DNA from 4 places in the Actinomadura sp. NPDC048032 genome. Region 1 is predicted to be linked to each of the others. Evidence: riboswitches for the same ligand, from Rfam matches in the RefSeq annotation. Region 1 holds a riboswitch; each other region holds the start of a gene.
What was found. Region 1 has a riboswitch for cyclic di-AMP ahead of AB0C69_RS39685 (hypothetical protein). Riboswitches for the same ligand answer to the same signal wherever they lie in the genome.

Region 1 (3,600 bases):
GACGTCACCGCCCACGTCGTGGAGGCGCTGTCCAAGGAGGGCCTCGCGGAGTCGGCCGTGGTCAGGCGCGCCGTCGTGTGGCTGCTCCGGGCGCAGGAGGCGGACGGCTCGTGGTTCGGGCGCTGGGGGGCGAACCACGTCTACGGCACGGGAAGCGTGGTGCCCGCGCTCGTCGCGGCCGGGGTGCGTCCCGGCAAGCCCGCGATCCGGCGCGCCGTGGTCTGGCTGGAGGACCACCAGAACCGCGACGGCGGCTGGGGCGAGGACCTGCGCTCCTACGACGACCCCGCGTGGATCGGGCGGGGCGAGTCCACCCCGTCGCAGACGGCCTGGGCACTGCTGGCGCTGCTCGCCGCGGGCGAGCGCACCCCTGCCGTGGAGGCCGGCGTGAGGTGGCTCGTCGACCACCAGCGCCCGGACGGCAACTGGGACGAGGAGCAGTTCACCGGCACCGGCTTCCCCGGCGACTTCTACATCAACTACCACCTGTACCGCCTGGTCTTCCCCCTGAGCGCCCTCGGCCGCTACCTGGAGGGCGCGGCATGAGGCGGGGGCGCGGACCGGGCGGGACCGCCGAGTTCACCCTGCACGAGGAGGTCCCGACACCATGAGCATGCCGCTCCGCCAGAGCCTTCGCATCGGGGGCTACATCCTCCGCAACAAGCTGCGCGGCCGGGAGAAGTTCCCGCTCATCGTCGAGCTGGAGCCCCTGTTCGCCTGCAACCTCGCCTGCGCCGGCTGCGGGAAGATCCAGCACCCGCACGACGTGCTGAGGAAGCGCATGCCGGTCGAGCAGGCCCTCGCCGCCATCGAGGAGTGCGGCGCGCCGATGGTCTCCATCGCGGGCGGCGAGCCGCTGATGCACCCGCAGATCGACGAGCTGGTGAACGAGCTCGTCCGCCGCAGGAAGTACGTCTTCCTGTGCACGAACGCGCTGCTCATCCCCAAGAAGATCGACAAGTTCGCGCCCTCGCCGTACTTCGCGTGGGCGGTGCACATCGACGGGCTGCGGGAACGCCACGACGCGTCCGTCTGCAAGGAGGGCGTCTTCGACGACGCCGTCGCGGCCGTCAGGGAGTGCAAGCGGCGGGGGTTCCGCGTCACCACCAACACGACGATCTTCAACACGGACACGCCGCAGACCGTCATCGACGTCATGAACTACCTCAACGACGACCTCCGGGTCGACGAGATGATGATCTCGCCGGGCTACGCCTACGACAAGGCGCCCGACCAGGACCACTTCCTCGGCGTCCAGGAGACGCGGGAGCTGTTCCGCAAGGCGTTCGGGGACGGCAACCGCAAGCGGTGGCGCTTCAACCACTCGCCCCTGTTCCTGGACTTCCTGGAAGGCAAGGTCGACTTCCCCTGCACGGCCTGGGCGATCCCGTCCTACTCCCTCTTCGGCTGGCAGCGTCCCTGCTACCTGATGTCGGACGGCTACGCGCAGACCTACCAGGAACTCCTGGACGAGACCGACTGGGACTCCTACGGAAGGGGACGCGACTCCCGCTGCGCCAACTGCATGGCCCACTGCGGCTACGAACCCACGGCCGTCTTCTCGACCCTCGGCTCCCTGAAGGAGTCCTTGCGGGCCGTCCGCTCGGTCTGACCCCTCTCTCCAAGCCCGTTCCGCCCGGCACCGGCGTCCCGCCGATGCCGGGCGTCTTCAGGGACGCCTACGTGAGGGACGTCGGCCGGTACGCCTTGTACTCGTCGCCCGAGGAGAGCCCGTAGTCGAGCTCGCGGTGGTCGGTTCCGTACCGGCCGCGCTGCTCGTAGGCCCAGTACGACGAGTGCTCCTTGTCGGCCCACTTCTCGAAGATGACGACGTGCCGGGTGGTGTTGCTGCCGAGGGCGTCCATGACGAGGTCGCCCTTCTTCAGCTCGGACATCGCGATTCGCTCGGTGTACCGCGACGAGGTGAGGCCGACGGTGTTCGTCCCGGGCTTGGGCAGCCCCAGCGCCATGGACACGTATCCCGAGCAGTCGGTGCGGTATCCGTTGTGCGTGCTGGTCTGGCTGTAGGGGACCCGCCGGCCGGTGTGCGGATGCCAGGTCCTGGCCCGCTCGATGACCTTGGACCGCGCGTCCGACTTCGGCGCGGCGGCCTGCTTCCGCGGCTCGGCCTTCGCCGACGACTCGGTCTTCGCCGAGGGCTCGGCCTTCGGCGGGGCCTTGAACTCCTTCTGGACCTGGGCCTGCGCTCTGACCTGCTCCTGCGGCGCCGCCTGCCGCGGCGCGGTCCGCTGCTGCGGCACGGTCTGGACGGCGGCGACGGTTTCGGTGGACGCGTGCTGCAGGGTCGTCGGCATGGCCGCCGTCGCGCCGAAGACGGCGAGGCCCGTCAGCGTGACGGTGACCCAGGGGCCGGGCCGCAGAACGCGCGGCCGGTCGAGGTGCTTGCCTTTCACGGGGGGCTCCTTGCTTCCATGTGCCGCCTACCGGGTTAGCTGACGGGTTCGGACGTGGAAGTCGCCCTACGGCCTGACAGGCCGATTCACCCCAGTTCGGGTTGGGTCCCCGGCTCCGCGCCACGGCGGACTCGGCGGGTGCCGCTGAGAGACAGCGGCGCTGACGATGTGGGGCCCGATCGATGAGGGATCTCGGGCCTTGTCGCGCGGGGACGGCACCCCGCCCCACCGCGCTCGGAAACCCCGCGGTGGGACAAAACGCCTGGAAGGCGTCTTAAAGGGGCAAAGCTACTGAAATCACCAAGAGACGGCAAGGTCGCGGGCGATGATTCCGCAGCTCAGTGCCGTGCCGACCCGGCGCCCCGGCCGTCGCCTGCCGCCGGTGCGGGCGTGCCGGGGAGGCGATCCGGGCCCGATCCGCCTCTAGACGGAGGAGAAACCTCCAGTTAATATCCGGAGGAGAACCCTTCACTTAGAGGAGGTGGGTTCCATGACCGCCATCCCGGCGCGCACCGCGTCCGGTCCGTCCGCGGCCGTCCCGAACCGGCGCTGGGCGGCGCTGGTCGTCATCGCCGTCGCGCAGCTGATGATCGCGCTCGACGCCACCATCGTGAACATCGCGCTGCCGACGGCCCAGCACGCGCTCGGCTTCGGCGACGCCGACCGGCAGTGGGTGATCACCGCGTACACCCTGTCCTTCGCCGGGCTGCTCCTGCTCGGCGGCCGGATCGCCGACCTGGTCGGGCGGCGCCGCAGCTTCCTGGCCGGGCTGGCCGGGTTCGCCGTCGCCTCGATGATCGCCGGGGCCGCGCCCGGCTTCGGGGTCCTCGTGGTCGGGCGCGCCCTGCAGGGGGCGTTCGCCGCGCTGCTCGCGCCCACCGCCCTGTCGCTGCTGGCGGTGACGTTCACCGAGCCCAGGGAGCGCGCGAAGGCGTTCGGCGTCTACGGCGCCGTGGCGAGCAGCGGAGCGGCGGTCGGGCTGCTGCTCGGCGGCGCGCTGACCCAGTACGCCGACTGGCGCTGGTGCCTCTACGTCAACGTCGCGATCGCCGCGGCCGCGTCGGTGGCGGGACGGATCGTCCTTCCCGCGCCGCCGGCGTTCCCCGGGGCGCGCCTCGACTGGATCTCCGCCGTCCTCGTCACCGGCGGCCTGGCGGCCGTCGTGTACGGCGCGGGCGAGTGTGGT
Region 2 (4,830 bases), on a different contig from region 1:
CGGGGCGCTAAGCGCTTTCTCGGATCACGAGGTCGGGCCGCTGGACGACCTGGCGGTGCTGGTGGGACTTGCCTTCGCCGATCTCGGCCATCGCCAGCTCGGCGGCCTCCCAGCCGAGCTCGCGGCGCGGCTGGCGGACGGTGGTGAGCGGCACGGCGGCGCTCGCCGCGAGCTCGATGTCGTCGTAACCGATCACGGCGATGTCCTCGGGGACGCGGACGCCGAGCCGGGTCAGCTCGTTGATCAGGCCGATCGCGAGCAGGTCGTTGGCGCAGAAGACGCCGTCGGGCACGGGGGACATGGCCATGATCTGGTGCGCCGCGGCCTGCCCCTCCGTGGGGCTCAGGGCGTCCTTGACCAGGACCGGGGGCTTGCCGAGGCCCGCCTCGACGATCGTGCGGGCGGCCCCGTCGCGGCGCTCCACGCAGGGCTGCGGCTCGGGGATCCCGGTCACGAACGCGATGCGATCGCGTCCGATGCCGAGCAGGTACGCGGCGGCGGCCTCGCCGCCCGCCACGTGGTCGACCCGGGCGGAGCACACGTCGGAGGCGTCCCGGTCGATCAGCACCACGCTCATGCCCGCGGCGCGCAGCCGGGAGATGTCGCGGGGGCCGATCCCGACCGGGATGACCAGGGCCCCGGCGGCCCGCTGGTCGGCGAGCAGTTCCAGCAGGCGGCGCTCCTTGCGGGGGGAGTGGTCGCTGGACAGCCACAGGGCGTCGTGGCCCGCCGCGTTGAGCGCCGCCTCGGCGCCCCGGGCGACGTCGGTCGCGTAGGGGTTGGTGAGGTCCTCGACGAGGACGCCGAACGCCCGGCGCGGCTGGTCGCCGAACTCGCCCGCGGTCCGCTCGGGGCCCGTGCGGAGCCGGCGCGCGGACTCGTTGCGGACGAATCCGAGCTCCTCGATCGCGGCGCGGACGCGGTCACGGGTAGCTTCGGCCACGAGATCTGGCCGGTTTAGGACATTCGAAACGGTCCCAACTGAGACTCCAGCACGCCTCGCGACCTCACGAATACTGGTCTGTGGCAACTCGCTCCTCGTCCCGCTCCATGGGCGTTTTCCCAGGTAGTGGAGTTTGGCATGGCGGGGCGCCGAATGCACGGTCACACATGGTGAGCGATCGAGCACACAACGCTCTTGACCGGCGCTTGACGGGCCGGATCCGGCCGCCTAGCGTTCCGAGCCGAAGCGTAGCTTGAAACGATTCACGATCTTCGTTCACCGCGAGGACCGGTGGGTTCGGCGAGAGGGGACGGGCGGATGGCTGGCGATCACATCCCGTCTTTCTCGGCAGGCCAACGAGTGAATCGTCACCCGGAGTTCCCCCGTACACCCCCGCAATCGGCCATGCGGCCACCTCCGGCCAAGCGCGCGAGACAGAAAAGGAACCCGATGATCTAAGTCCGGAAGGGTCCGGACCCGGCAACCCAACGCGCGTACAGATCGAGGCCCAACCCGTGCCTGTGCAGCGGACGGCTGCATCCCCGCGGTCATCACCACGGACGAGGGAGGACGGAGTGGAAACAGCCACACTCGCACGTCGTGGCACCGACGATTTCGGGCTGAGCGAGGAAGAGATCCGGCTGCTCGCCCAGATCGCCAGCGGTGTCACCGCCGATGTGGCGGCACGCAAGCTGGAACTGAGCGCTCGGACCTTGCGGCGCCGGCTGCGGACGATCTGCGACCGGCTGGAGGTCAACACCCCTATCGAGGCCGTGGTGTGGGCGGCCCGGAGGCAGCTCATCTAGCGAGGCACCCCCGACGCTCGCCAGGGGACGGCGAGCGTCACCCGGAGAAACGGCGGTTGATCCGAATTCCGTCCACCCCCGCAGCGGCGGCGCCCGCGCCCTGGCAGGTAGGTCCCTGCAGGAGGCGTCGCCGCGGACGGCGTTCGGGCCTGACAGGCCACCTGACCCGCCCCGATCTCCGGCAGGCTTCATCCCTCACGACCAGACTGACCGGCCTACGCCGCGGCGATGCGTCACTCGACACCGCGGTCGGCCGGCACGCCATGCGTTGACCGGACTGGCCGGTCGTGCGACAGCGGAGTTCTAGGCGACGCGGACGCCGCCGGCGAAGGGGCGCCCGTCCATGGAGGCGATCTTCACGACGTCGCCGGTGTGCGGGGCGTGCAGCATCTTGCCGCCGCCGACGTAGATCCCCATGTGGTGCAGGTCGGCGTAGAAGAAGACGAGGTCGCCCGGCTGGAGCTCGCTGCGCGACACGTGCGTTCCGGCGTTCCACTGGCTGCCGGTGTAGTGCGGCAGGTTGATGCCGACCTGCTTGTAGGCCCACATCGTGAGGCCGGAGCAGTCGAAGGTGGTCGGACCGGCGGCGCCCCACACGTACGGGCGGCCGATCTTGCTCATCGCGTAGCGGAGCGCCTGCGCCGCCTTGCCGGTGCCGATGACGGGGAGCTTGGCGAGCTGGGTCGGGTCCTTGTCGACGAGCTTGCCGCGGATCTTCTCGTAGGCGTCGGTGATCTTCGTGCGCTGCGAGTCGAGCTGCGTCTTCAGTTCCTTCACCTGCTTGGCGCGGGCCTCGGCCGACTTGCGGGCCCGCTGGGCGGACTGCATGGCCTGCATCAGCCCGAGCACCTGGGTGCTGTCCTGCTTGGCGAAGTAGTGGAGGGTCGCGGCCTGGTCGAGGACGGACTGGGGGTCCTGGGAGGCGACGAACGACACCGTGGGGTCGGAACCGCCCTGCATGTAGCTCGTCGCCGCGAGGGATCCGACCTTCTGGCGGAGCGTCTCCAGCGTCTTCTCCTGCCGCTTGGCGTTCTCCGTGGCGACCTTGGCGGCGCGCTGCGACTGGGCGAGCCTGACCTTGAGCCCGTTGTACTGCTCGGTGAGCTGCTCCAGCTGGTCGGCGAGCTTGAGCGCCTTCGTCCTCAGCTCCTTGGCGGAGGGCTCGGGGTCGGCGTGCGCGACGGCGATCGTCTGCGGGGCGATCGCGTGCGGAGCGGCCGAAACGACGGCGAGCGCGCCGACCACGATGGTCGCGCGCCCCCGGAAGCGTGAAAGGGAAGCATGCCGCGATCGCTTCACGAATACTCCTCTCCTCAGCCGCCTACCGGGTCAGCTGACGGGTCGGGGCCGGAGCAGCCCGTCCGCGCCCGTGAGCGAACCGATCGCCCGCGGTCGCGGATTCACCCCTCGCATTCGGTCGCTCAGGGAGATCTCCCGAAACGCTCCGAAAGTGGGTCCCCGGCTCCTCGGGCAGCTGGTTGCGACCCGGGGGACTCGGCGGATCGGCCCCCGTCCTGCGGTGGGCCGACGTCAGCGCAGGACACTAACGGACCCCGCATTGGATGCCAACCAGAACATGCGAATTCGCAGGTCACGCGGCGCGGTGAACGAGGAGAACGCCGGGCGGACGCGTCCCGCGCGCGGTGTTGTGGCCCCCCTCTCGGACGACCCCGGGCAGTACCTGGCCCCTTTTATCTAGTCAGTAGCGCGCGCCGCCCGGCGCGGAAGGGTGGGAGGGCGTGCCCTGGTGCGCTGCGGCGTTCGATAATCTCGCCTGTTTGTGGAAGTCGTGATCCGGCGTGCCCGTACCGCCGACGTCCAGGAGATTCGCAGGCTCGTCGACCTGTACGCCGGGTCGGGGCGTCGCCTGCTGAAGAAGACGACGGTCAAGCTGTACGAGGACGTCCAGGAGTTCTGGGTCGCCGAGGACGTGCAGCACGGGACGCCCGGGCCGATCATCGGCTGCGGCGCGCTCCATGTCATGTGGGAGGACCTCGCGGAGGTCCGCTCGGTCGCCGTGGACAAGGGATGCGGCGGACGGGGAATCGGGCACCGCATCGTGACCCGCCTCCTGGAGAACGCGCGAGAACTCGGCGTCCGCCGGGTGTTCTGCCTTACCTTCGAGGTGGAGTTCTTCGCTCGCCACGGCTTCCAGCAGATCCTGGGGACTCCGGTGTCGCCAGAGGTGTACGAGGAACTTCTCCGCTCCTACGACGAAGGCGTGGCAGAGTTCTTGGACCTCGACCGGGTCAAGCCGAATACGTTGGGCAACACCCGGATGTTGCTTCGCCTGGAGGACTGACCCGAATGAGCGATTCCCCCCACCGCGGGCGGCCTTACCAGCCCCAGCAGGGGCAGGGTTCCTACGGCCCGCCCCCTCCGTACCAAGGTTCTCAGTGGCAGCAACCACAGCAGCCGTCCTCGCAGCAGCAGTGGGAACAGCAGCCCCAGCAGCAGTGGCAGACACAGCAGCAGCAGTGGAACCAGCAGCCCGCCTACGAGGACTACGGCTCCTACGACGGCGGCGGTTCCTACGACGGCGGCGGTGACGTGGCGCTGGCGCCCATTCACCGTAGGGCGGGCGCACGAATCATCGACAACGCGCTCGTCGCGGTCTTCGGGTTCGCACTCGTCCTGCCGGTGACGATCGGCGCGTTCGGTCTGGGCAAGCCGGGCAGCAAGACGGAGGACGAGGGTGGTGTGTGGAACTGGCCCATCATCTTCACCCTCTTCTGTGTCCTGTCTGTGCTGCCGTTCATCTATGAGGCCGTGCAGTTGTCCATGTGGGGACGGACGCTGGGGAAGCGTGTTCTGGGCCTGGGGGTCGTTCAGGCGAGGCCCGCGGGCACCCCGATCACCACGACGCAGGCTGTCTGGCGTGCCGGGATCACCCACGTCGGCTACCAGCTCGGCGTGTTCTTCTTCCTCGTCCTGGCGGTGATGGTGTGGGACTACGCCGCGTACGGGATGGTGCTGGTCTGGGCGGGCGCGCTGATGGCCTACCTGTGGGCGATCTGGGATCAGCCTCTGCACCAGTCGCTGCATGATCGCTTCGCCGGCACGCTCGTCATCGACGAGCGG
Region 3 (4,830 bases), on a different contig from region 1:
CCACCTGGAGTCAGTGCGCCACCACTTCATCGACCGCCTTGGACCGGAAGACCTCACCGCCCTGGAACACATCGCCGGAAAGGTGGAAGCCCCGGACAGGGCGAACGGCCGCCCCGTCCGCTAGGTCCGCGGACCGGCCTCCAGGAGATCGGCGAGCTCACCGAACCCGCGCACGACGAGGTCGCATTCCACGTCGTCCGCCCGGTCGGCCGTGCGAGAGGGCCCCTTCTCCAGCGGACGCTCCAGGAACGCGGTGGCGAGCCCGGCTCCCCTGGCGCCGTCGATGTCCCATTTGTGCGCGGCGACCATCAGCACCTCCGCCGGTTCCACGTCCAGCAGCCGCACTGCTGTCAGGTACGCCTCCGGCTCGGGCTTGTACGTGCGGGCGAGCTCCGCCGACAGGATGCAGTCGAACGGCAGCCCCGCCCCCTTGACCAGGTGCGTCAGCAGGGCGAACCCGCCGTTGGACAGCGCCGCCACCACGCGGCTCTCCCTCAGGCGTGCCAGGCCGTCCACCGAGTCGTCCCAAGCGGGCAGGCGATGCCAGGCCCGGACGAGCCGCCGCCGTGCGGTCTCGTCGAAGGCGTCAGCAACGCCGTGCAGCTCCAGCAGCTCGTCCAGCGACTCCCGGTGCAGCGTGTCGAGGTACACCCACTCCCGCTCTCCGCTGCTGACCCGCTGCATGGACGGGAGGTACCGCTCGCGCCATTGGTCGGCGAAGGCCTCGCCCTCCAACGCGACACCGCACTCCGCAGCGATCGCCGCCACCTGGCCGGCGACCCCTGTCCGCCAGTCGACGGTCGTCCCGAAGATGTCACAGGTCACTACCTGGATCGCTCTGACGTCTAATCCCACTGGCACTCCCTCGCCCAGGAGCGCCCGGATGGCGCCCCACCCCAGTCCTACCCCGGACGTGACGGACCCCGCCCTCGTCCGAAGACGGGAGCGGGGTCCGTGGTGAGGCCAGGAGGGGTCACCCGGTCGGGCCTGATCAGCCGAGGGGCTTCGGGGCGCCCTTCTTGCCAGGGCCGTGGCCCCAGGACAGGATCTCGTACTTGACGCCCTTCAGGTGGCCCGCCGAGGTGCCCGTGTCGTACTTGCTCCGCGGCTTCTTGCCGTCCACCAGGTGGCGGAAGGTGTAGGTGTCGAGGTCGAGCATGACGCCGCGGTGCGACGGCTCGCCCGGCCCGCGGTCCCCGACGAAGCCGGTGACGCTGCGCCCCTTGTAGGTGACCTTCACCTTGGTGTGCATGGGCCAGCTCGGGCTGGCGAACAGGCCCTTCTGCATCGGCTTGCCGCCCGCCGGGGCGCCCGTGTCGCCGTTCACGCCTGAGCCGTCGTCCCAGAAGTAGGACGCCTTGGTGCTGCCCGACAGGACGGCGTGGCGCTTCGGTGCGACCTTGGCGGTGCCGTGGTGGGTGGCCTTCGCGGCGGGCTGCCCCACCTGCTTCCCGGTCACCTGCGTTCCGGTCACCTGCTTTCCGGTGACCGGCTGTCCGGTCATCTTGTGCCCGCTCACCTGTTGTCCGGTGACCAGCTGTCCGGTCATCTTGTGGCCGGTGACCTGCTGCCCGGCCACCTGCTGTCCGATGACCTTGTGCGACATCGGCTCGTCGGCCTGGGCCCCGTGGGAGGTCCCGGCCGCCACGCCCGCGGCCAGCAGGCCCGCGAGAGCGGTACCGATCAGGGCGGTGTCGATGGCTCGCTTCTGCATGTTCATCCTTTGCTCGGTGGTCCGGGGCGCCGGGTCACGCCTTCGGCTAGTCGGGGGCTCGCCGTTCGGGCATGACGGATCCGGCGCACGGCACGTGGGCGTGCTCGCGACGTGGGTGTGATCGCGGAGGGTTGGAGAAGGGGGGAGGCACCACTGGACGGTGCGGGGCGACGGGCCGCTCAGCGGCCCTGGCTCACCGGTACTGGGGGTAGCCGTAGCCGGCGACGGTGGACGTGTCGCGGACCTTCTTCTTCACCGCGTCACCGGTGTTGCCCTCAATGGTGTTGATGGTGCCGTCGTGGTTGTCCTTGACGACGATGCCGACGTGCTCGACACCCTTGATGCCGCCGCCGTTCCAGGCGAAGAAGACCACGGCGCCGGGCTTCGGGGTCTGGCCGAAGCGGCCGGTCTTCTTGAACCACTTGGCGTGGCTGACGGTGTAGGCGTCGGCGCCCATGCCCTTGGTGCCGGTGTGCTGGCCCAGCCAGGACACGAACATGTCGCACCAGGACTGGCCCTTGTAGACCGAGGCGCTCTTGGAACCGATGCGGTGGGCGTTCTGCTCGCCCAGCGGCGAGCCGACGTACCAGTCGTTGAACTTGCTGTTGCCCGAGGCGTCCTCGTGGGTGCCGATCTGCGTGCGGGCGAGCTTGATGACGTCCTGCGCGGAGGCGCCGGCGGTGGCGGTCTTCGCGCCGTTGGCGGCGGCCTGGGGCGTGGCGGCGACGTGCGCGGCGTTCGCGGGCTTGGTGTCCGCATGGGCGGACGGGGCCAGGGAGGCGAGGCCGAACGCGCTCGCCAGGGAGAGGACGGCTCCGGCGGCGAAGCGGGTGCCCATGCGCTTGGTCAGGTCGAAAGTACGAGCGGTCATGCGAAGGTTCTCCTGAGGTCTTCCAGTCCGCCTACCGGGTTAGCTGTCGGGTTCGGGCATGGAAGTGGCCCTACCGCGACCCCGCGCAAGGCGGGAGTGCGGATTCACCCCGGTGTTTCGGTGGGTCCCCGGCTCCGCTCGGCCAGTGATCGGCGCTCTGCGGACTCGGCGGCGGACGTGCCTTGATCGGCCGTCCTGATGATCAGGGACTCGATGCGCCCGTCACGATCTGGTCGGGCGCTCCGGACGGGCTTTCCCGTCGGTCACACACCCACAACAGGTTCAAGCGGCCCCATATTTCGTCAAGCACACCCCAAAGACGCCGCTGACCTGTAAAGACTCCCCAAAGCGCCCTCAACGCAAGGGCTGCGGTCCAGTCAAGTCGGCCCAAGATTTCTGGTCGCCACCTCGCCCCAGCGGGAGACGATCATCCCCGAGCCCGGACCCTCACCACCCGCGGGCTGGTCATCAAGGTCCCTATCTTCAAGACCGACCAGGACGCGTCATAGTCGCACCGGAGCCGGGCGCGGATGCGTGGTCCTGCTGGAGCGCCGGCGCGGTGAGTCGGCCCTCATCAACTCACCCCTCAGCGCGGCGAGTGACACGGCTCCGACCAGGACCGTCCCGTCGGGAAACCGGAACACCGGCACTCGCGGGCCGGACACGCGAGCGGACCGAGCCGGTTCCGCGTGGGGCCGCTCGCCGTCCCACCTGACGCCGGTCGCGGACGCCAAGCCCCGCAGCACGTTGACGTCGCCGATGTCCAGACCGTCACTGAAGTAGGCGCGGTAAAGACGGGCGGTCATGTCCTCGGCGGTGCCGTGCGCGGCCGCCAGCGCGATGAGCCGGTGGGCGTCGGCGGTGCGGGCGGGCACGATCCGGTCGAGGTTCACCACCAGGCCGTCGACCGCCGCCGCCCGTGCGATCTGCTCGACCCGCGCGGGGGGCGCGAGAGGGAAACGGCCGCGGCTCGGCGGCGGTTCCGCCGCGGAGCCCGCGGTCTGGTACGGCCTGAAGACGACCTCCAGTTCGCCTCCGCCCGCACGGTGCTCCTCGGCGGCCCGCTGGAAGCGGGCATAGCCGAGCGCCGACCAGACGCAGGCGATGTCGTGGGTGAACTCAACTTTCATGGGTTCGTCCTTCAATGGCGGCACGGATCGTTCCGTGCCGCCTCAGCATGCCCGCCGCCGCTCGCCGCGTCAATACGGAACGTTCCGTGCCGCCTGAGGGCTATGCTGTCCCCATGTCACCCAGACGTCCTGAGCGCCGAAGTGAAGAGGCCGCCAACGCCGTCATCAAGGCCGCCATGGACCTGTGCCAGGAGGTCGGGTACCGCAAGGTCAGCATCGAGGGCATCGCCGCCCGCGCCGGCGTCGGCAAGAACACGATCTACCGCTGGTGGCCGTCCAAGGCGGCCGTGCTGCTGGACGGCCTGCTGTCCACCTGGAAGATGGACGCGACCTTCCCCGACACCGGTGACTTCGTCGCCGATATCAAGACGCAGATGGCGGCGGCCTCGCGCATCCTCGGCGACCCGCACGTCTTCCCGCACTACCGCGCACTGATCGGCGAGGCCCAGCACGACCCGGACCTCCACCAGGCCTTGTGGGACAACTTCATCGGTCACCTGGCGGGCGCCGCGGCCGACCGCATCCGCGTAGCGCAGCGCAAGGGCCAGGTCCGCGCCGACGCCGACCCGGTCCTCGTCACCGAACTGCTCTACGGGGCCGCCTACTACCGCCGCCTGCTCACCCCGCGCACGGCCGACGCCGAGCACGTCAACGCCATCGTCGACCTCGCAATGACCGGCCTCGCCCCACCGGCCGACACCTCCACGCAGTAGCACGCCTCACCGCTTCTGGGCGCCCCTGCACATGCCGCCCGCGCAGGTGCTCACGGTTTGCGGCGGGCGAGCAGGGCCCGCGGACCTGACCGGCCCTCAGACACCTGCTGCCACCGCGGCGCCCAGCGCCAGCAGGACGGCACCGGTGGTCATGCTGAGCCCCCGCAGGACGGTCGGCTGCGACACCAGTGCGCGCCCTCGGCTGACGGCCCAGGTGAGCAGCATGTACCAGGAGGCGCTGACGAGCGCCCACAGGGCTCCCAAGGCGACGGTCGACAGGAACACCGGGCCTTCCTCGGTCACGAACTGGGGCAGCACCGAGATGGCGAACACTCCCGCCTTGGGGTTGCCGAGGTTGGTGACCAGGCCGGTGAGGTATCCGCCCGCGAAGCCGGCGCCCCG
Region 4 (4,830 bases), on a different contig from region 1:
CCGTCGCCGCGTCGGTGACCGTGCTGGTCACGATGATCGCCGCGGTGACCCTGCTGCCCGCGCTCCTCGGCTTCACCGGCCGCCGGATCGACTCGCTGCGGCTGCCGCGCCGCGCGCCGCGCCCGCGCACCGGCGAGCGCCGTCCCCCCGCCGAACGCTGGGCCGGCGTGGTGCAGCGCAGGCCGCTGGTCGCGGCGGTCCTCGCCGGGACGGGCCTGCTCGTGCTCGCCGCCCCCGTGCTGTCGATGCGGCTGAGCCTGCCCGACGCCAGCGTCCAGCCGCACGACCGGAGCAGCCACACCTCGTACACGATCCTCTCCGAGGGCTTCGGGCCCGGCTACGGCGCGCCCTTGATCTTCGCCGCGCGGATCGGGTCCCCGGACGCCGATCTGCGCCCCGTCGTCGACGCGGTCGGCCGGACCGAGGGCATCGCCTCCGTCACGCCGGCCCGGATCAGCGAGGACGGGCGCGCGGCCACGTTCATGGCCTTCCCGAAGAGCGGCGCCCAGGACGAGGCCACCGCCGACCTGGTGCACCGGCTGCGCGACGACGTCCTGCCCGCGGCGCCCGGCGGCGCCGGCGTCCAGGTCGGCGGCCCGAACGCCGGCGCGATCGACATCGCCGAGGAGGTCGGCTCCCGCCTGCCCCTGATGATCGCGGTCGTCGTCGCGCTGTCGCTCGTGCTGCTGGTCGCGCTGGTCCGCTCGGTCACGATCGCGCTGCAGGCCGCGGTGATGAACCTGCTGTCGATCGGCGCGGCCTACGGCGTGCTGGTCGCGGTCGTCCAGTGGGGCTGGCTCGGGAAGGCCCTCGGCTTCCCCACCACCATGCCGATCACGACCTGGGTGCCGATGATGATGTTCCCGCTGCTGTTCGGCCTGTCCATGGACTACGAGGTCTTCCTGATCTCGCGGATCCGGGAGGAGTACGAGCGCACCGGCGACACCCGGACGGCCGTCACCCGGGGGCTGGCGCGCACCGCCAAGGTCATCACCGCCGCGGCCGCCATCATGATCGCCGTCTTCTCGACGTCCCTGCTCGGCCCCGACGTGTCGGTCAAGCAGATCGGCCTCGGCATGGCCGTCGCCGTGCTCGTCGACGCCACCGTCGTCCGGATGGTCCTCGTCCCCGCGGTGATGGAGCTGTGCGGCAGGGCCAACTGGTGGATGCCGGGCCGCCGGGAACCCGCCCACGCTGGAGGAACCCCGCTCCAGGAGGCCGGCCCCCAGGAGACGTCCGGCACAATGGGGGCGGTACGGAGGTGACCGCGTGTCCGCACTCGGAGGATCGCTCGAACGCTCCATCATGGACGTGCTCTGGGCGGCGCCCCGCCCGCTGCGGGTCCGTGAGCTGCTGGCCGAGCTGAACGAGGACGCGGACAGGGCACTGGCCTACAACACCGTGCAGACCGTGGCCGAACGCCTGGCGCAGAAGGGCCTCCTCCGGCGTACGCAGGAGGGCACGGCCTTCCGCTACAGCCCCACGCGGCCGCGGGAGGAGTACGCGGTCGAGCTGATGCTGGACGCCCTGAGCGAGGCCTCCGACCACGGCGCCATCCTGGCGAGGTTCGCCGAGAGCGTCCCGCCGGAGGACGCCCGGCACCTCCTGGACGCCCTGCGGCGGCGGACCGCCGGCGAGGACGCGTGATCCCGTGATCCCGCTCGTGGCCGGGCTCGTCGTCTCGGTGGTCCTGCTGGGATGCGCCGCGGGGCCCGTTCTGGACCTCCTCAGGCGCTCCGCCGTCGGCCCGGGGACGGCCATCGCCTGCTGGACGGCCGCCCTCGCGGGGACGTTCATCGCCGCGGCGGGGATCGCGGCGGCGGGGCTGCTCGCGCCGCCGGGTCCGGGGCACGGACTGCTGTCCCGGCTGCGCGACTGCCTGCCCCATCACGGCCGTCTCGCCACCGCCGCCGCGGCCGTCGCGACCGCCGTCCTCGCCGCGGCCTGCGCCGCCGTGCTCGCCCGCGGCCTGCCGAGGCTCGGCCGGGCCGTGCGCCACCGCCGGCGGCACCGGGAGATGCTGCGGCTGGTCGCCCGGGAGGACCGCCGCCATCCGGACGTCCTCGTCCTCGACCACCCCGTGCCCGTGGCGTACTCGCTGCCGTCCCGGCACCGCGCGATCGTGGTCAGCACCGGGGCCCAGCGAGCGCTCAGCGCCGAGGAGCTCGGGGCCGTCCTGGCGCACGAGCGCGCGCATCTGCGCCAGCGCCACCATGTCTTCCTGCTGGCCCTGGACCTGGTCCACGCCATGCTGCCGTGGCTGCCGACCGTCCGGCGCGCGAAGGCGCGGCTGCCGCTGCTGCTGGAGATGGCCGCGGACGACGCCGCGGTCCGCGTCCACGGCAGGAAGCCGCTGGTCGACGCGTTGTGCCGGCTCTCGGCGGCGCCCGCCGGCGCGGGGGCGCTCGGCGCGGCGGGCACGCCGGCCGCCGGTGCGCTGATGGAGCGGGTGCTGCGGCTGGAGGGCGCCCCGGCGAGGCCGCGGCGCGCCGTCCGGCTCGCGGCGGGCCTGTTCGCGGTGGCGGCGGTCGCCGCGCCGCTCCTGGCCGGGGCCGCGGCGGTCGTGGAGCTCGCCGCTGCCTGCTGAGGCGGAATGTGGCATTTGGGGAAATCTGCCGCTTCGGTGGCGAACCGACCGTAAACCTCCTACGCTCCGTAGGAGGTCACGGTCCGACGTCCCCGCCGGGGACGGCCGGCGACCGCGCCGAATCCCGCGGACGGCTCCGTCCGGGGAACCGGGGACCCGATCTTCAGGGGTGAGTCCGTCCCGCGGGACGGTAGGGCGACTCCGGCCCGAACCCGTCAGCTGACCCGGTAGGCGGTACAGGAGAGGACACCGCATGCAGCGACGAGCTGCCGGCCCCCGAACGACAGCCCGCCGCAGGATCCGCACCCGCCGGCTCGGCGACGTCACGGCATGGACGGCCGCCCTCGCGCTGTCCGCCGGGCTTCTCGCGCCCGCGCCCGCCCACGCCGAGCCGAAGCCGACGCGCAAGCAACTGACCGCGCAGCAGGAGAAGCTCGCCGACGAGGCCGAGAAGCTCAGCGAGCAGTACAACGGCCTGCGCGAACGCCTCAAGCAGGCCGAGCACGCCGCGAAGCTCGCCAAGAGCAGCGCCCTGCGCCAGCAGAAGGCGCTGGACGAAGCGCGCGAACGCATGGCGAAGATCGCCGCGGACAGCTACAAGAACGGCCCGGCGGACCCGGCCATCACGTTCGCCTCGTCGTCCGACCCGCAGGCCGTCCTGGACCAGTCGGCCACCCTCAACTACTTCGCCAAGCAGAACGACGTCCGCATCACCCAGATGCTCCAGGTGATGCAGGGCGCCGACCGGTCCCGCAAGGCCGCCGAGCAGCGCGCCGCCCAGGTGCGCGCGCTCACCGGCGAGGCGAGGAAGAAGCGCCGGGAACTCCAGATCAAGCTCAAGAAGGTCGAGAAGCAACTCGGCACCTTCAGGACCGCGGGCACGGGTCCCGCCTCCATCCCCAACCTCAACTCCGGCGGGGCCTCGGCCAAGGCCATGACGGCCGTCCGGGCCGCCCTCGCCCAGCAGGGCGTGCCCTACTCCTGGGGCGGCGGCAACGCGTCCGGCCCGAGCTACGGCACCGCGCAGGGCGCCAACATCAAGGGCTTCGACTGCTCCGGCCTGACCCTGTACGCCTACGCGCAGGTCGGCATCACGCTCGGCCACTACACCGGCAGCCAGTACAACGCCGGGACCCACGTGAGCATGAGCCAGCTCAAGCCCGGCGACCTGGTGTTCTTCCACAGCGACCTGCACCACATGGGCATGTACATCGGCAACGGCAACATGGTTCACGCGCCGCAGACCGGCGACGTCGTCAAGATCGCCCCCATCGCCGGCCGCCCGTTCGCGGGCGGGGTCCGTGTCGCCTGACCCCTCGAAGCGGTGACCCGCCGGTGACCGCCGATCACTCTTCGCTACCCTGGTCCGCGAGATGAGCACGCACGTCGGCGCCCTCCCCGCACGGGACGGCGCGCACGCGGGACGGCCGGTGGGACGGCCGAGGCGCTCCGTGCGCCCGGACGTCCTCCGGCTGGCGTCCGGCCTGCTCGTGCTCCTCGGGCTGCTGGCGATGCACGGCTTCCAGTCCACGGCGAGCCCGGCGGAGATGGGCGGCGTTCCGCTGACGTCCATGGCCTCCGGGCACGCCGCCCCCGCCGCCGAAGCGATGGCGGGGCACCCTCCGCCCCGGGGCGACCGGCCCGGCGGCCATCACTCCGACCGCCACCCCGACCACCCCGGCGGCCAGGTCTGCCTGGCCATGCTGACCCTGCTCGCGCTCGCCATCGTCGCGGCCCTCCTGGCGCTGCGTCTGCGGAGGTCGCCGCCGATGGCCGTGTCGCGGCCGCCGCGGGTGCGGATCCTCCTGGTCGGACGGCCGCCGCCGAGACCGTCCCTGCACAGGTTGAGCGTGCTGAGGCTGTGACAGGTCCAGCGGCGCCCGGAAACGGGCGCCGCCGCCGACCACCGATCACAGCACTCGACACGGAAGGCCCACACCATGAAGCGAGCGTTCGCGCTCATCACCGTCCCGGCCCTGGCGATCGCCCTGGCGGCGTGCGGCGACGGCGACGACGGCGGCTCGACGGGCCACTCGATGCCCGCCCACTCGGCACCTGCCGGCGGCGCGCAGGCCGGACCGCACAACGGCCAGGACGTCATGTTCGCGCAGATGATGATCCCGCATCACCGGCAGGCGATCGAGATGGCCGACCTCGCCGCCACCCGAGCCTCGTCGGCGGAGGTGAAGACCCTGGCCGCCGACATCAAGAAGGCGCAGGGACCGGAGATCCAGCAGCTCGGC

Region 2: it holds a riboswitch for cyclic di-AMP, as region 1 does, so the genes downstream of both, AB0C69_RS15025 (NlpC/P60 family protein) here and AB0C69_RS39685 (hypothetical protein) in region 1, are expected to answer to the same signal.
Region 3: it holds a riboswitch for cyclic di-AMP, as region 1 does, so the genes downstream of both, AB0C69_RS13870 (CHAP domain-containing protein) here and AB0C69_RS39685 (hypothetical protein) in region 1, are expected to answer to the same signal.
Region 4: it holds a riboswitch for cyclic di-AMP, as region 1 does, so the genes downstream of both, AB0C69_RS22650 (NlpC/P60 family protein) here and AB0C69_RS39685 (hypothetical protein) in region 1, are expected to answer to the same signal.

What each region holds. Positions count from the first base shown of each region.
Region 1 covers NZ_JBEZJP010000599.1:90-3,689, reverse strand. The annotation lists partial or broken gene AB0C69_RS39695 (prenyltransferase/squalene oxidase repeat-containing protein) at 1-546, shown strand, start outside; gene hpnH (adenosyl-hopene transferase HpnH) at 608-1,612, shown strand; gene AB0C69_RS39685 (hypothetical protein) at 1,680-2,414, opposite strand; cyclic di-AMP (ydaO/yuaA leader) riboswitch at 2,424-2,561, opposite strand; gene AB0C69_RS39680 (MFS transporter) at 2,905-3,600, shown strand, end outside.
Region 2 covers NZ_JBEZJP010000090.1:2,482-7,311, reverse strand. The annotation lists gene AB0C69_RS15035 (LacI family DNA-binding transcriptional regulator) at 8-1,102, opposite strand; gene AB0C69_RS15030 (LuxR C-terminal-related transcriptional regulator) at 1,519-1,749, shown strand; gene AB0C69_RS15025 (NlpC/P60 family protein) at 2,053-3,048, opposite strand; cyclic di-AMP (ydaO/yuaA leader) riboswitch at 3,052-3,259, opposite strand; gene AB0C69_RS15020 (amino-acid N-acetyltransferase) at 3,524-4,051, shown strand; gene AB0C69_RS15015 (RDD family protein) at 4,057-4,830, shown strand, end outside.
Region 3 covers NZ_JBEZJP010000080.1:9,132-13,961, reverse strand. The annotation lists gene AB0C69_RS13885 (MarR family winged helix-turn-helix transcriptional regulator) at 1-124, shown strand, start outside; gene AB0C69_RS13880 (haloacid dehalogenase type II) at 121-825, opposite strand; gene AB0C69_RS13875 (hypothetical protein) at 992-1,714, opposite strand; gene AB0C69_RS13870 (CHAP domain-containing protein) at 1,908-2,585, opposite strand; cyclic di-AMP (ydaO/yuaA leader) riboswitch at 2,600-2,750, opposite strand; gene AB0C69_RS13865 (DsbA family protein) at 3,089-3,715, opposite strand; gene AB0C69_RS13860 (TetR/AcrR family transcriptional regulator) at 3,829-4,428, shown strand; gene AB0C69_RS13855 (LysE family translocator) at 4,525-4,830, opposite strand, start outside.
Region 4 covers NZ_JBEZJP010000178.1:865-5,694, forward strand. The annotation lists partial or broken gene AB0C69_RS22635 (MMPL family transporter) at 1-1,265, shown strand, start outside; gene AB0C69_RS22640 (BlaI/MecI/CopY family transcriptional regulator) at 1,270-1,647, shown strand; gene AB0C69_RS22645 (M56 family metallopeptidase) at 1,652-2,587, shown strand; cyclic di-AMP (ydaO/yuaA leader) riboswitch at 2,693-2,837, shown strand; gene AB0C69_RS22650 (NlpC/P60 family protein) at 2,841-3,899, shown strand; gene AB0C69_RS22655 (DUF6153 family protein) at 3,961-4,452, shown strand; gene AB0C69_RS22660 (DUF305 domain-containing protein) at 4,528-4,830, shown strand, end outside.